2 regions of the Eubacterium sp. An3 genome follow, and region 2 is predicted to be linked to the other one. Evidence: predicted binding sites of a transcription regulator. Region 2 holds the regulator's gene; the other holds the start of a gene.
What was found. The regulator NrdR, encoded in region 2, represses ribonucleotide reductase genes. The targets are predictions, from matches to a motif close to CACNANATNTNGTG.
Positions count from the first base shown of each region.

Region 1: the regulator NrdR is predicted to act here: its motif matches at 4,857-4,870, upstream of B5F87_RS14145 (anaerobic ribonucleoside triphosphate reductase).

Region 1 covers NZ_NFIR01000019.1:40,748-48,691, forward strand. Annotated here, with positions in the region: gene pflB (formate C-acetyltransferase) at 1-2,019, shown strand, start outside; gene rplA (50S ribosomal protein L1) at 2,150-2,842, opposite strand; gene rplK (50S ribosomal protein L11) at 2,918-3,343, opposite strand; gene nusG (transcription termination/antitermination protein NusG) at 3,407-3,928, opposite strand; gene secE (preprotein translocase subunit SecE) at 3,950-4,147, opposite strand; gene rpmG (50S ribosomal protein L33) at 4,174-4,323, opposite strand; gene B5F87_RS14145 (anaerobic ribonucleoside triphosphate reductase) at 4,910-7,168, shown strand; gene nrdD (anaerobic ribonucleoside-triphosphate reductase) at 7,183-7,338, shown strand; gene nrdG (anaerobic ribonucleoside-triphosphate reductase activating protein) at 7,328-7,819, shown strand; gene B5F87_RS14160 (dUTP diphosphatase) at 7,874-7,944, shown strand, end outside.
Region 2 covers NZ_NFIR01000002.1:165,443-173,386, reverse strand. Annotated here, with positions in the region: gene B5F87_RS03180 (polyribonucleotide nucleotidyltransferase) at 1-1,281, shown strand, start outside; gene nrdR (transcriptional regulator NrdR) at 1,376-1,873, shown strand; gene B5F87_RS03170 (YifB family Mg chelatase-like AAA ATPase) at 2,008-3,585, shown strand; gene dprA (DNA-processing protein DprA) at 3,676-4,824, shown strand; gene topA (type I DNA topoisomerase) at 4,989-7,061, shown strand; gene codY (GTP-sensing pleiotropic transcriptional regulator CodY) at 7,320-7,944, shown strand, end outside.

The sequences.
Region 1 (7,944 bases), on a different contig from region 2:
GTATCCGGCATTGACAATTTTGCCCCCGGCTATATTGATAAAGAAAACGAAATCATCATCGGACTTCAGACCAATGCCCCGCTAAAGCGCATTGTCAATCCTTTCGGCGGTATGCGAATGGCCAAATCTGCTCTGGCAGAATACGGATATCAACTGGATCCAGAAGTAGAGAATAATTTTCATCTGTATCGCAAAACCCATAATGAAGGCGTATTTGATGCCTATCCAGAGAGAGTCCGCCTTGCCCGTTCCGCCGGCTTGCTGACAGGTCTTCCTGATGCATACGGCCGGGGCCGAATTGTCGGAGATTATCGACGAGTTCCTCTTTACGGCACATACTTTCTTATCGAGTCAAAACTGGAAGACTTAAAACATTTGGACGGTCCAATGAATGAGGAACGGATTCGCCTTCGGGAAGAAGTCAATGAACAGATTCGTGCGTTAAAAGCAATGAGCAATATGGCAGCCCGCTACGGATGCGATATTACCAAACCAGCTGAAACTGCAAAAGAAGCTGTCCAAAATCTTTATATGGCATATCTTGCCGGTATCAAAGAAAACAACGGAGCCGCCACCAGCCTTGGCCGCACAGCAACATTTCTGGATATCTATATTCAAAGAGATCTGGAAAAAGGTCTTCTTGACGAACAAGGCGCCCAGGAACTGATAGACCAGTTTATTATCAAGCTTCGTCTCGTTCGTCATCTGCGCACACCGGAATATAATGAACTTTTTGGCGGTGATCCTACCTGGGTGACCGAAAGTCTTGGCGGCATGGGCATAGATGGCAGAACTCTTGTCACAAAAAATACCTTCCGCTATCTCCATACATTGACCAATCTTGGCACTGCACCAGAACCAAACCTGACCGTTTTATGGAGTCAGAATCTTCCTATGCCTTTCAAAGCATACTGCTCTAAGATGAGCATTGACACCGACTCTATTCAATACGAAAATGATGATCTGATGCGCCCGCTTTATGGAGATGATTATTGCATCGCCTGCTGTGTTTCTGCTATGTCCGTCGGACAGCAAATGCAGTTTTTTGGCGCTCGTGCCAACCTGGCAAAGAGTCTCCTCTATGCCATTAACGGCGGTGTGGATGAATTAAAAGGCACTCTTGTCGTTCCGGGCATTGAAAAAAATACAGAAGAAGTCCTGGATTACGCTCATGTGCTGACCGATTATAAAAAGGTTCTTTCTTATGTAGCGGAACTTTACGTTGATACGATTAATATCATTCATTATATGCATGATAAATATGCCTATGAGGCAAGCCAGATGGCACTTCATAATACGTTGGTCGAGCGTCTGGCAGCTTTTGGTATTTCCGGCTTATCTGTGACAGCAGACTCTTTATCTGCCATAAAATTTGCAAAAGTATATCCGATTCGAAACGAACAGGGAATCGCCGTTGATTTCCGGATCGAAGGAGATTTTCCAAAGTACGGAAACGATATTGATGCCGTGGATGACATCGCCGTAGAATTGACCAACTATTTTTCTTCCGAACTTAAAAAACATCCGCTGTATCGTAATGCCATCCACACTCTCTCGGCTTTGACCATCACCAGCAATGTCATGTATGGTAAAAAAACCGGATCCACCCCAGATGGACGAAAAGCAGGCGAACCGTTTGCCCCTGGCGCAAATCCAATGCATGGCCGGGATATCCACGGCGCTCTTGCCTCTTTAAATTCCGTGGCCAAAATCCCTTACCGCGCTGTCTGCCAGGACGGGGTATCCAATACATTTTCCATTACCCCTCTTGCTCTGGGCAAAACCAATCCGGAAAGAGCCCGCAACCTGATTTCTATTCTGGACGGATATTTCGTGCAGGGCGCACATCACCTAAATGTTAATGTGATGAACCGCGAACTTCTCCTTGACGCCATGGAACATCCGGAAAACTATCCGACGCTTACCATCCGGGTATCCGGCTACGCCGTGAACTTTAACCGCCTGAGCCGGGAACAACAGCTGGAGGTCATCATGCGAACCTTCCATGAGGCAGTTTAACTTTTATTAAAATTTTAACACAAAAAAAGGATTCTGTTTCTACCGCTTTAAAAGCGGTGGAATACAGAATCCTTTTTTCTAACTGTAATACACACAGTCTATCAGTCCAATTGTTCGTTCAGAGACAATATTAAACTAATTTTGCTGTATTCAGTTTTACGCCAGGGCCCATTGTAGAAGTCAGTGTAGCACTTCTGATATACTGTCCTTTTGCTGCCGCTGGTTTTGCTTTAATAATAGCATCTATTAATGTCTGGAAGTTTTCGTTTAACTGCTCCTCTGTGAAAGAAGCTTTTCCGATTGGCACGTGAACGATGTTGGTCTTATCCAATCTGTACTCAATCTTACCGGCTTTTAATTCCTGAACGGCTTTGCCTACGTCCATGGTTACGGTGCCGGCTTTCGGGTTAGGCATTAAGCCTTTCGGTCCGAGGATACGTCCCAGACGTCCTACTACGCTCATCATGTTCGGTGTTGCAACAACTTTGTCAAACTCAAGCCATCCTTCGTTCTGGATCTTCGGAATCAACTCCTCTGCTCCTACGAATTCTGCGCCTGCTGCTGCAGCTTCCTCTGCCTTGTCGCCTTTTGCGAAAACAAGGACACGAACTTTTTTACCAGTTCCGTGAGGCAGTACAACCGCACCACGAATCTGCTGGTCTGCGTGACGTCCGTCAAGACCCATCTTTAAGTGAGCTTCGATTGTCTCGTCAAATTTTGCACTGGCTGCTTTTTTTACGATGGCGATAGCTTCCGGTGCTTCGTATAAATTGGTTTTATCTCTGAGCTTTGCAGCTTCCTGATATCTCTTACCTTTTTTCATTTTAAAAATAACCTCCTGTGGTATTATCGGGAGCGACCCTCCCACTTCGTCAAATTAAATCCTTCAAAATTACAATTAGTCCTCAACAGTGATTCCCATGCTTCTTGCAGTACCTGCAATCATGCTCATAGCTGCTTCGATACTAGCTGCATTTAAGTCCGGCATTTTCATTTCGGCAATCTCTTTAATCTTATCTTTGGAGATAGATGCCACTTTTGTTCTGTTTGGTTCGCCGGAACCGGATTTGATGTTGCAGTATTTCTTTAATAATACTGCTGCCGGTGGAGTTTTTGTAATGAAACTGAATGTTCTGTCCTGATATACCGTGATTACGACAGGGATGATCAGATCGCCTTTATCTGCTGTTCTTGCGTTGAACTCCTTCGTAAACTGTACGATATTTACTCCGTGCTGACCTAAGGCCGGACCTACAGGCGGTGCAGGAGTTGCCTTGCCTGCCGGAATCTGTAATTTAATATAACCTGTTACTTTCTTCGCCATGATAGCTAACCTCCTATTGTGGTAATTGCGGGAATCTCCCTCCCACTGTCCTGTTCAGACATCTTATAATTTCTTTACGTCTAAAAATCCAATCTCTACAGAAGTCTCCCGACCGAACATATCCACCTCGATGGTCACGGTCTGCTTGCCCATGTTAATATCTTTGACCTGGCTCACACGACCTTCCCATGCGCCGGATACCACTTCGATCAGATCGCCGACTTCCACATCGATCTCAACCTCTTCTTCCGTCTCAGCGATGCCCAGATTTCTCATCTCAGCCATCGTCAGAGGGATAGGCTCAGATCCCGGGCCTACGAAACCTGTAACGCCTCTTGTGTTGCGGATGACGTACCATGTGTCGTCATTCATAACCATGTTTACAAGAACGTATCCGGGAAACATCTTTTTGGAAACATTTTTTTTAACTCCGCCCTTCATCTCTACAACTTCCTGAAGGGGAACTCTGACTTCGAATATCTGATCCTGCAGCTTTCTGTTTTCAATTGTCTTTTCAATATTCGCTTTTACTTTATTTTCATAGCCTGAGTAGGTATGGACCACATACCAGTTCAATTCTGACATATATTCACCTTTACCCTTTTGCTAGACAAGAAAATTAATTCCATACTGAAGAACCATATCCAGGGTAGCAATGATGATACCAAGGATTACAGATACCACTGCGACAGTCGCTGTTTCTCGTACCAGCCTGTCCTTATCCGGCCAGGTGATCTTTTTAAACTCGGACTGAAGACCACGGAACCAACCACGGATTCCTGTTTTCTTTTTTTCGTCGCTCATGTCATCACTCCTTATAAACGGTTCAACTATTTTGTTTCCTTATGAACAGTATGCTTCCTGCAGAATCTGCAATACTTGCTGGTTTCCAGTCTTTCCGGATGATTCTTTTTCTCCTTCGTAGTATTGTAGTTACGCTGCTTGCACTCTGTACATGCCAATGTAATCTTCACGCGCACAACTTCCACCTCCAATTTTTTAATTATGCATTTGTCTTTTTTAGGCATAAAAAAAAGACCTATTCCATCGCCAGCTTAATATACCATACCGTACGTCCGGAGTCAATCCCTTTTTTACAGCGGGATTATATTCTGCATGATATTCCATCTCCTGCTTCCCGCCGTTCAAATTTCTCCTTTTTTATAAAAATATATAAAATGTACAGCCGTCTATTTTTGTTGTGCATAAATTATCCACAATCACCTGTGGATTTTGTGGATAATGTGGATAACTTTTTATTTTATTGTTGATAAGTCTCTGTTTTCCTCGTCCATTTGACTTTTCCACACTTCTACCGAAAATGTGGATAACTTTCCAGGATATCCCCCTTTATAAACAAATCAGCCAATTGTCAGAACTGTTTTTTATTGTCTGATAATATCTTACCCTTTTTTACGGAAAATGCAACAACTATTTTCCGTTGACGAAACCCTCGTCCGGTGATACTATTGTGGTACGCAACTCACTATATAGTGTTTGTTTTCATCGCAATTACTATATATTGTGTTTCGTCTATATGACATATTAAAGGAGTTTTACTATATTATGGGAAAACAGATTCAGAAGCGCAACGGCGACCTGGTTCCTTTTGATTCCATCAAGATCTTGAATGCGATCCATCGCGCCAGCACTGCCTCCGAGGATCATCTGACTCCCGCGGATCTTTCTTATCTGACACAGAAGGTCTGCGATGCCGTGGAAGATGTGGAGGTTCCCACCGTTGAGCAGATACAGGATATTGTGGAGGCCATGCTGATCCGCTACGATTTCGCATCCACCGCCAAGGCTTATATTTTGTACCGGGCGGAACATGCCAAGATCCGCAGCACCGAGTTCGATCTGATGAATATTTATGAGCGTCTGACCTACTCCAGCGCCAAATCGGAGAATATTAAGCGGGAGAACGCCAACATCGACGGCGACACTGCCATGGGAACCATGCTCCGGTACGGTTCGGAAGGTTCCAAGTATTTCATCACCAACTACGTGCTGCCGAAAGATATCGGAGCGGCCCACACCAACGGAGACATCCATATCCATGATATGGATTTTTATATGCTGACGGAGACCTGCTGCCAGATCGATCTGATCCGCCTGTTCAAGAGCGGATTTTCCACCGGACACGGCTATGTGCGTGAACCCCAGTCCATCATTACTTATGCGGCGCTGGCCTGTATCGTCATTCAGGCCAACCAGAACGAGATGCACGGCGGCCAGAGTCTCCCGAACTTTGACTACGCCATGGCAGAAGGCGTATCCAAGACCTACACGAAAGAATATTTCAAGGCTTTGCGCTCCTTCGTGGAGGTTCGGCTGCGCTATGACAGGCAGAAGGCTGAGACCCTGGAAAAGGTGTTAAGAAATGCAGTGACCTTTCCTCTGAAGATGGGACAGGAACAGACTTACCTTGACGCCTTCCGCCAGCTTCCTCTGGAGGACAGCCTCAAGGAAAATCTGGATGAAATGCATAGCTTCTGCATGGAACAGGCCATGCAGTATACGGAAGAGCAGACCCGTCAGGCCATGCAGTCCCTCATCCACAACCTGAACACCATGCATTCCAGAGCCGGAGCACAGGTTCCGTTTTCTTCCATTAATTATGGGACGGACACCTCGCCGGAAGGCCGCATGGTCATCCGAAACCTGCTGGAGTCTACCATAGATGGTCTGGGAGCAGGAGAAACCCCTATTTTCCCGGTACAGATCTTCAAAGTAAAAGAAGGCGTCAATTATAATCCGGGCGACCCGAATTACGATCTGTTCCAGCTGGCCATCAAAACTTCAGCCAAACGCCTGTTTCCGAACTTCAGTTTCATTGACGCGCCATTCAACCTGTCTTATTACAAAGAAGGCGATCCTAATACAGAAGTCGCTTACATGGGCTGCCGGACCAGGGTTCTCGGCAACGTCCATGACCCGGACAGACAGGTTACTTTCGGGCGGGGTAACTTAAGTTTTACTTCCATCAACCTGCCCCGGCTGGGAATTGAAGCCCACGGCGATCTCGAAGTTTTTTATCAGAAACTTGATGATATGATGGATCTTGTTATCCGTCAGCTGCTGCATCGATTTAAGATTCAGGCGGCCAGAAAGGTACGCAACTATCCTTTCCTGATGGCCCAGGGCATCTGGATTGATTCCGAGCACCTGTCCATTGACGACACCATAGGCGAGGTACTGAAGCACGGAACACTGAGCGTCGGTTTTATCGGCCTTGCAGAGACATTAAAGGCGCTCATCGGCAAACATCACGGCGAGAGTGAAGAAGCACAGAAACTGGGGCTCGCCATCATCAGCCACATGCGTCATAAACTGGACGCTGAGTCCCAGAAGACAGGTCTTAATTTCACCTTGCTTGCCACCCCTGCCGAGGGGCTGAGCGGACGTTTTGTAAAAATGGACCGCAAAAAATACGGAGAACTGCCGGGCATCACTGACAGAGAGTATTACACCAATTCTTTCCACGTACCGGTATATTATCCGATCAAGGCATACCGGAAGATTGAGCTGGAAGCGCCATATCATGCGCTGACCAACGCCGGTCACATCAGCTATGTGGAGCTTGACGGCGATACCAGCCGTAACCTTCCTGCCTTCGAATCCATTATCCGGTACATGAAAGAACAGGGCGTCGGTTACGGTTCTATCAATCACCCGGTTGACCGCGACCCGGTTTGCGGGTATACTGGAGTCATTAACGACGTCTGTCCACGTTGTGGAAGGCGGGCCGGAGAATCCATCTCCATCGAGAAGCTTCTGGAACTTCAGAAGAAGTATCCGGACGTCCCGCCCATCAAAAGATAGAAAGGAGCATTTTTATGTTGAATAATAAAACAGCAGAAACCACTGCAATCGGAAAAAATGTCGACTTTGACCGCATCAGAAGAATCACCGGATATCTGGTGGGTACTATGGATCGTTTTAATAACGCCAAAAAAGCCGAAGAAAGAGACCGCGTAAAACATGGCCTTTGAGTTACGCTTAAGCGGTCTGGTGGAAGAGTCCATCGTGGACGGACCGGGACTCCGTTATGTCGTTTTTGTGCAGGGATGCCCGCATCACTGCAAAGGCTGTCACAATCCCCAGACTCACTCTTTTACTGACGGCTATGTGGAAACAATAGACTATATTTTTAGAGAATACAGAAAGAATCCTCTCCTTTCCGGCATCACTTTTTCCGGCGGAGAACCTTTCTGCCAGCCGGAACCTCTGGCAGCCCTGGGACGCATGGTACGCGCCACCGGCGGTCATGTTATGACTTACACAGGTTATGTCTATGAAGATTTGCTGGAGATGGCCAAGACAGACCCTGCTATTGGCAATCTTTTGTCTGTGACCAATGTGCTGGTGGACGGTCCTTATGTCGAAGAACTGCGCGACCTGACGCTGGAATTCCGCGGAAGCAGCAACCAGAGGCTTATCACCCTGGATCAGCCGGCAGACGCCCCGCTGTAATCTGCATCATCCTGCGCCAGCCCAGCCATTTTCCGGTTACAAGGAGATACATTTATGGAAACTATACGAATCAAGTATTTCTCTGATGAGATTGAGAAATTAACCTACATAGAAAACAAGTCGGA
Region 2 (7,944 bases):
CAGATTGAGGAGAAACTGGAAGAAAGATATGCGGAAGAGCATGAAGACTGGCTGCCGCTGATCGGCGACGCTGTGTACAAGTTCCAGAAAAAGACTGTCCGCAAAATGATCTTAAAAGATCACAAACGTCCGGACGGCAGAGCGATCGACGAGATCCGCCCGCTGTCCGCAGAGATCGACATTCTGCCTAGAGTACACGGTTCCGGTATGTTCAAGAGAGGACAGACACAGATCATGACGATCACAACACTGGCGCCGTTATCCGAAGTACAGAAGGTGGATGGCATAGATGTAAATGTAACATCCAAGAGATATATGCATCATTATAATTTCCCTAGCTATTCTGTGGGCGAGACCAAGCCGAGCCGAGGACCGGGACGCCGGGAGATCGGACATGGCGCTCTGGCAGAGCGGGCGCTGGTACCGGTGCTGCCAAGCGAGGATGAGTTCCCGTACGCAATCCGTACCGTATCCGAGACACTGGAATCCAACGGTTCCACTTCACAGGCCAGCGTGTGTGCCTCCACCCTGTCTCTGATGGCAGCTGGTGTTCCGATTAAGAAACCGGTAGCTGGTATCTCCACAGGTCTTGTGACCGGAGATACTGATGACGATTATCTGATCCTTACAGATATTCAGGGGCTGGAAGACTTTTTTGGAGACATGGATTTCAAGGTTGCCGGAACTCATGATGGTATCACTGCCATCCAGATGGATATCAAGATTCACGGCCTGACGCCGGACATCATCAAAGGAGCCATCACAAAGGCAAAGGCTGCAAGAGAGTACATTCTTACTGAGGTTATGGAGCCGGTAATCGCCGAGCCAAGACCGGAGGTTGGTAAATACGCGCCTAAGATTCAGCAGATGCATGTGGAGCCGGATAAGATCAGCGAGATCATCGGCAAACAGGGCAAGACTATCAACGGCATCATTGATGAGACCGGCGTGAAGATTGATATCAACGATGACGGAAGAGTGGATATCTGCGGCGTGGAACAGGATATGATTCATAAGGCTATGGAGCTGATTCGTCTTATTGTGGAGCCGGTAGAGGTCGGAGCTATCTATGAAGGTGAAGTTGTGAGAATCATGAATTTCGGTGCATTTGTACAGCTTGCTCCGAACAAAGACGGACTGATTCATATTTCCAAATTATCCAGAGACAGAGTAAATAAAGTAGAAGATGTGGTCAATATCGGTGACAAGGTGAGAGTAAAAGTTCTCGAGATCGACAAGATGGGCAGAATCAACCTGGCACTGAGAGAGAAATTAAGCTGATTGGTTCCTTTTCCCAGTGCAGTGCTTTTCCCGTTTTCAGGAACGCGCACTGCACTGACCGGGATACATAAGATACAGCCAGGGAGGAACATGTATGAAATGTCCATTTTGCGGTATGGATAACACCCGCGTGATTGATTCCAGACCTGCGGATGACAATGCGTCCATCCGGAGAAGAAGACAGTGTGATGAATGTGGGAAACGTTTTACCACATACGAAAAGGTAGAGATCATTCCTCTCACTGTCATAAAGAAGGACAGGAGCCGGGAGCCATATGACAGGAGCAAGATCATGGCCGGCGTTCTTCGTGCCTGCCACAAGCGGCCGATTCCTGTGGAGAAGATAGAAGAGACTGTCAATAAGATCGAGAATGACATTTTCAATCTGGAGTATAAGGAGATTGAAAGCAAGGTTATCGGCGAGATTGTCATGGAACGGCTCAAATCACTGGAGCAGGTGGCATATGTTCGATTTGCATCGGTTTACAGGGAGTTCAAAGATGTTAATACATTTATGAATGAACTGAAAAAGATGCTGGATTCCAGCAGCGATGCCGGCGGACAGGGAGAGTCAGAAATAAAAGGCGTGTAAAGCATAAAACATTAAAAAACTTCGGTATGAGCAATACCGGAGTTTTTTTAGAATATAAAATGTAAAATAATGTAAAATACACTTGAAAATGTAAAAATAATATGTTAAAATCTGGAAAAGTCAGGAGGTGAAACATGGTAGCAGAAGTTTTAAGCGGTATGGTACAGGGCGTACATGGAGAGATCATTACAGTACAGGCAGATGTTAGTGACGGTCTTCCGGTTTTTGGTCTGACCGGACATCTGTCTTCTGAAGTGAAGGAGGCAAAGGAACGAGTTCGCACTGCCCTGAAGAATACAGGCTGCCATCTTCCTCCTAGACGTGTCTCAGTGAATCTTGCGCCGGCAGACGTGAGAAAAAGCGGTACCTGCTATGATATGGCCATCGCCGTCGGCATTATGACAGCCATGGGACTGATACCGCAAAGTGCTGTCAGAGGAATTGTATTTCTGGGCGAGCTGGCTCTTGACGGTATGCTGTCGCCTGTTACGGGTGTGCTCGCTATCCTGAGGACTGCGCAGGAAGCGGGATACCATACCTGTGTAGTTCCTCCGGCCAATGTGCAGGAGGCGTCTCTCCTGCCGGAGATGAGGGTTCTGGGTTTTGCCAATTTAAAAGAAGTGACCGCCTTTTTGAGGGGGACGGCAGAGGATGAATATTCCGAAAGAAAAATCGTAACCTGTGTTAAAGATGTGGGGAAAACAATAAGAGCGGCGGGACGTCCGGACGGAGGGGCCGGGTATCCTGATTTATCGGAGGTAAAAGGACAGCGTATGGCTAAGAGAGCGCTGGAGATTGCTGTGGCCGGATATCACAATCTGTTTCTGGACGGGCCGCCCGGAGCGGGCAAGTCCATGCTGGCGTCATGCACGCCGGGGATTATGCCGGGAATGACCAGAGAAGAGATGATAGACGCTACCATGGTATACAGTGTGAAAGGGTTGCTGCGGGAAGGTTTTTCTCTGGTGGAGAACAGACCTTTCCGGGCTCCGTCTTCTTCTGTCACCATGGCCGGAATGTTCGGAGGAGGAAAGAATCCGAGCCCCGGGGAAGTGACTCTGGCACATCATGGGGTATTATTCCTGGATGAGTTTCCGGAATTTAAAAGAGAATTAATTGAGATGTTCCGGGTAGTGCTGGAAGATCATCAGGTCAGACAGATCAGAAATGGTAAAACGGTGACATTTCCGGCGGATTTTATTTTTATTGCCGCGGCCAATCCCTGCCCGTGCGGATATTTTCCTGACCGAAGATACTGCCATTGCAGTCCGAGGGAGATCTTTCATTATCAGAATCGTCTGAGCGGGCCCATTCTGGATCGTCTGGATCTTTTTGTGCGCTGTGACAAAATGTCTTATGAGACGATGACGGAGGAGAAAGAAGGAGAAACTTCAGCGATGGTCCGGGAAAGAGTCCGGGAGGTATGGGGACTGCAAAAGGAACGTTTTAAATCAGGCGGAAGTAATTTTAACGGACGTATGACGCCGAAAGAAGTGAAAAAATACTGCGTGCTGGATGAGAATTCACGGAAGCTGATGAAAGAAGTATTTGACCGTCTGCGGCTGACCGGCCGCTCATACAACCGTATTCTCAAAGTGGGAAGAACAATCGCTGATATGGAAGGCTCCGCCCGGATCAGGGAAGAACATCTGCGGGAGGCGCTGATGTTCCGCCGGACTGCGCCTTTTGGGCAAGATCCGGATACGCCGTAGCATCGTAGAGCGTTCCGCACGGAGGTATTTTGCGGCAGAGTGATACCGCGGGACGCAGGGGCGTCGGGTGAGAATGGTCGGGGGGCAGATATGAGCGATAAAGAGACAGATTATAAAGTGGAAGAAAACAACGCGTTTTTCTGGTATTGGTTTGTGAACATATCCGGAGTAGGCAGTGTGTCCAGAAAGAAGCTGCTGGACCGCTTTATCCATCCGGCAGTCCTGTATCATGCGGGAAAGAGAGAGTACGAAGATATCCTGAGTCCAAAGCAGTGCGTATATTTACAAAACTCCCGCAATACATATAGGATAAATCAGTCGATGCAGAAGTTGGAGACTTCCGGCGTGCATTTTGTGCATTGGGAATCTCCGGAGTATCCCCGGAAGTTCAGGCAGCTGTTTGATCCTCCGTATGGCATATATGTCAAAGGAAGGCTTCCGGCAGAGGATATGCCGGTGCTTGGCATGGTGGGATCCCGGGCGGCGACTCCCTACGGTCTTCATATGGCGCAGAGCTTCGCGGAGTCATTGGCGCTGCAGGGCATCCAGATCGTCAGCGGTCTGGCAGCGGGAATTGATGCTGCAAGCCACAGAGGAGCACTTCGGGCCGGAGGATACACTCTTGGAATTCTGGGCGGAGGCATCGATAGTATGTATCCCCGGGAGAATTTTTCTTTATATATGCAAATGTATGAAAGAGGAGGTGTGCTGTCAGAATATAATCTCGGCGTTCCCAACAGTCCGGGATTGTTTCCGCTCAGGAATCGTCTGATCAGTGGAATCGCGGACGGAGTATTTGTGCTGGAGGCAGGAGAAAAAAGCGGTTCTTTTATCACCATAGACCAGGCACTGGAACAAGGGAAAGAGGTGTTCGCAATGCCGGGGAGAGTTTCGGATCCGCTGAGCGCCGGATGCAACAGACTCATCGCGGAAGGAGCCTCTCTGGTACAGTGTCCCGAAGACATTGCCGGTCAGTTACTTGCCAAGTATGCAAAATCTGAGAAAAAGAATGGAAAAGAACAGGTAAAGTTTGCAAAAGAACGGGCAGCGTGTCTTTTGGAAGATCCGGAACAGCAGCGAATCTATGAACTTCTGGATGCAAAAAATCCGACAAGTTTTAATGAACTTTTAGAGAAAAGCGGGTATAATTTTGTAAAATTGCAGTATATTTTATTGGAAATGGAGATTTCTCAGTATATTTATCAGCCGTCACAGAACACTTATCTGAGAAAATTTTAAAAATTTTTTTCTTGCGAACCCATGTGAAATGGTGTATTATTGATAATTGTTTTACAGGACAAGGCTTTTTATCAGAATAATATAGCAAAATATTTGTCCTGGAATATGAGGTTAAGAGTTTTTTTATGCCATCTATCTATATATAAGTTGGGAGTGTATTGTAAATGGCAAGCAAGTTAGTGATTGTGGAATCACCTGCAAAGGCAAAAACGATTCAGAAGTTTTTGGGAAAAAGTTATAAGGTCATTGCCTCCAACGGACATGTCCGTGATCTTCCCAAAAGTTCTATGGGAATTGATTTTGATAATGATTATGAACCGAAATATATAACAATCCGGGGGAAGGGAGAGATTCTGGCTCAACTTCGCAAGGAAGTGAAAAAGGCAGATAAAGTTTATCTCGCAACGGACCCGGACCGGGAAGGCGAAGCGATTTCCTGGCATCTTTATAACGCTCTGAAGCTGGAAGGAAAAAAATGCAGCCGGATTACTTTCAATGAGATCACGAAGGATGCGGTGAAGAGATCGATTAAGAATTCCCGGGATATTGATATGAACCTGGTGGATGCGCAGCAGGCGCGGCGCGTGCTGGACCGTATTGTGGGTTATAAGATCAGCCCGATTCTCTGGTCAAAGATTAAGAGAGGACTGAGCGCCGGACGTGTGCAGTCAGTGGCGCTGCGTATCATATCTGACCGCGAAAAAGAGATTAATGAGTTTATTCCGGAAGAATACTGGAGCATAGATGCGGATCTGCAGGTGGAAGGCGTGAAAAAACCGCTGGAAGCGCATTTTACAGGCGACAAAGATGGTAAAATCGAACTCCGCAGCAAAGAAGATGTGGAGCGTATCACAAAAGAACTGGAAGGATGCCGCTATGAAGTTCTGGGTATCAAGCGCGGGGAGCGGAGGAAAAAACCGCCGCTGCCATTTACTACCAGTACCCTGCAGCAGGAAGCTTCCAAGAAGCTGAATATGTCTACGCAGAAGACCATGCGTCTGGCGCAGGAGCTCTATGAAGGCGTTTCTCTGAAAGGCCGCGGGACCATCGGTCTCATTACTTATCTTCGTACAGACTCCACCAGAATATCCGAGGAAGCGGATGCAGCCTGCCAGGAGTATATCAGAACCCGGTACGGAGAAGATTTTGTGGGAAACGGCACTGCCAGGAAGACGGGAGCCGGCAAGATTCAGGATGCTCATGAAGCCATCCGGCCTACGGACAGCAGCCTGTCGCCGTCGGATTTGAAAGAAGAGTTGTCCAGAGATCTGTATCGTCTGTATAATCTGATCTGGACCCGCTTTATTGCCAGCCGCATGTCAGAGGCTGTATATGAGACCGTCTCTGTGAAGATCGGAGCCGGCGACTATCGTTTCAGCGTGTCGGGCGCACGGATTAAGTTCGACGGTTTTATGACGGTATATCATTATGATGATGAGAAGTCCACGCTGGACACCGCCCTCAAAAAGATCAGCGAGGATTCAGAGCTTACGTTAAAAGAACTGAAACCACAGCAGCATTTCACACAGCCGCCGGGACATTTTACCGAGGCCAGTCTCGTTAAGACTCTGGAAGAGCTGGGAATAGGACGCCCGAGTACCTATTCGCCTACTATTACTACGCTTCTTGCCAGAAGATATATTGTGAAGGAAAATAAAAATCTTTACATGACGGAGCTTGGCGAAGCGGTCAACGAACTGACTGTGAAAGGTTTTCCTTCTATTGTAAATGTGAATTTTACAGCCAATATGGAGTCGCTTCTCGATGGAGTGGAGGAAGGAAAAGTAAAGTGGAAAACCATCGTGGAAAACTTCTACCCGGATCTCAATGATGCTGTGGAAGCGGCCGAGAAGGAACTGGCGGAAGTGGAAATTGCCGATGAAGTCAGCGATGAGGTCTGTGAAGAGTGCGGCAGAAACATGGTGATCAAATACGGACCGCACGGTAAGTTCCTGGCCTGCCCGGGATTTCCGGAATGTAAGAATACGAAGCCATACTACGAGAAGATTGGCGTTGCCTGCCCGAAATGCGGCAAGGATATTGTGCTGAAGAAGACTAAGAAGGGCAGAAAATATTATGGTTGTATTGATAATCCGGAGTGCGATTTCATGAGCTGGCAGAAGCCGTCAAAGATACCATGTAAAGAATGCGGCGGTCTTATGGTGGAAAAAGGCAAAAAACTTGTGTGTATGAATCCGGAGTGCGGATATGTGACCGATAAGCCGGATGAGGAATAGACAGCAGCTGCCGGATGTGCGGAAAAGACAAGCTGGCAGATACCATAGGATAAGCAGAGTCTGCTATCAGACAGGGATCATCTGCAGTTATGGAAATAACATAGCTGCAGATGTTTTTTTATGTTTGTCTGAAATATTTTAATAATTGGATGGATTAATAAATTCTTAAATTTTTAGATAATATCGTTGTGATTGTGCGGTAGATGTGTTAAAATAATTTTTAATGAAGAATTGTCAGTTAATAATATGGAGGTTTCTATGAGTGTCCAATTGCTTGATAAAACGAGAAAAATTAACAAACTGCTGCACAACAACAATTCACACAAAGTAGTATTTAATGACATCTGTGAAGTTCTCAGCGAGATTCTTTTATCGAACGTTCTGGTCATCAGCAAGAAAGGAAAGGTTCTTGGAATTAAGGACAGAGCAGATATTGAGACGATCAATGAACTCATTAATAATGAAGTGGGTGAATATATCGACCCTCTGTTAAATGAGAGGCTCCTCGGAGTTTTATCGACAAAAGAAAATGTGAATCTGGAAACACTGGGTTTTGAATTTTCAGACATTTCCGAGTATCAGGCAATTATTACTCCGATCGATATTGCCGGCGAGAGACTTGGAACTGTTTTCATGTATCGAAAAGAGAAACATTATGAGATTGACGATATCATTCTGGTGGAATATGGCACCACGGTGGTAGGGCTTGAGATGATGCGTTCTGTCAATGAAGAAAATGCGGAGGAGACAAGGAAGGTCTCCATCGTAAAATCGGCAATTTCCACCCTGTCTTTTTCAGAGCTGGAGGCTATTCAGCACATTTTCGATGAGCTGGACGGGGAAGAAGGCATCCTGGTGGCCAGCAAAATTGCCGACCGGGTGG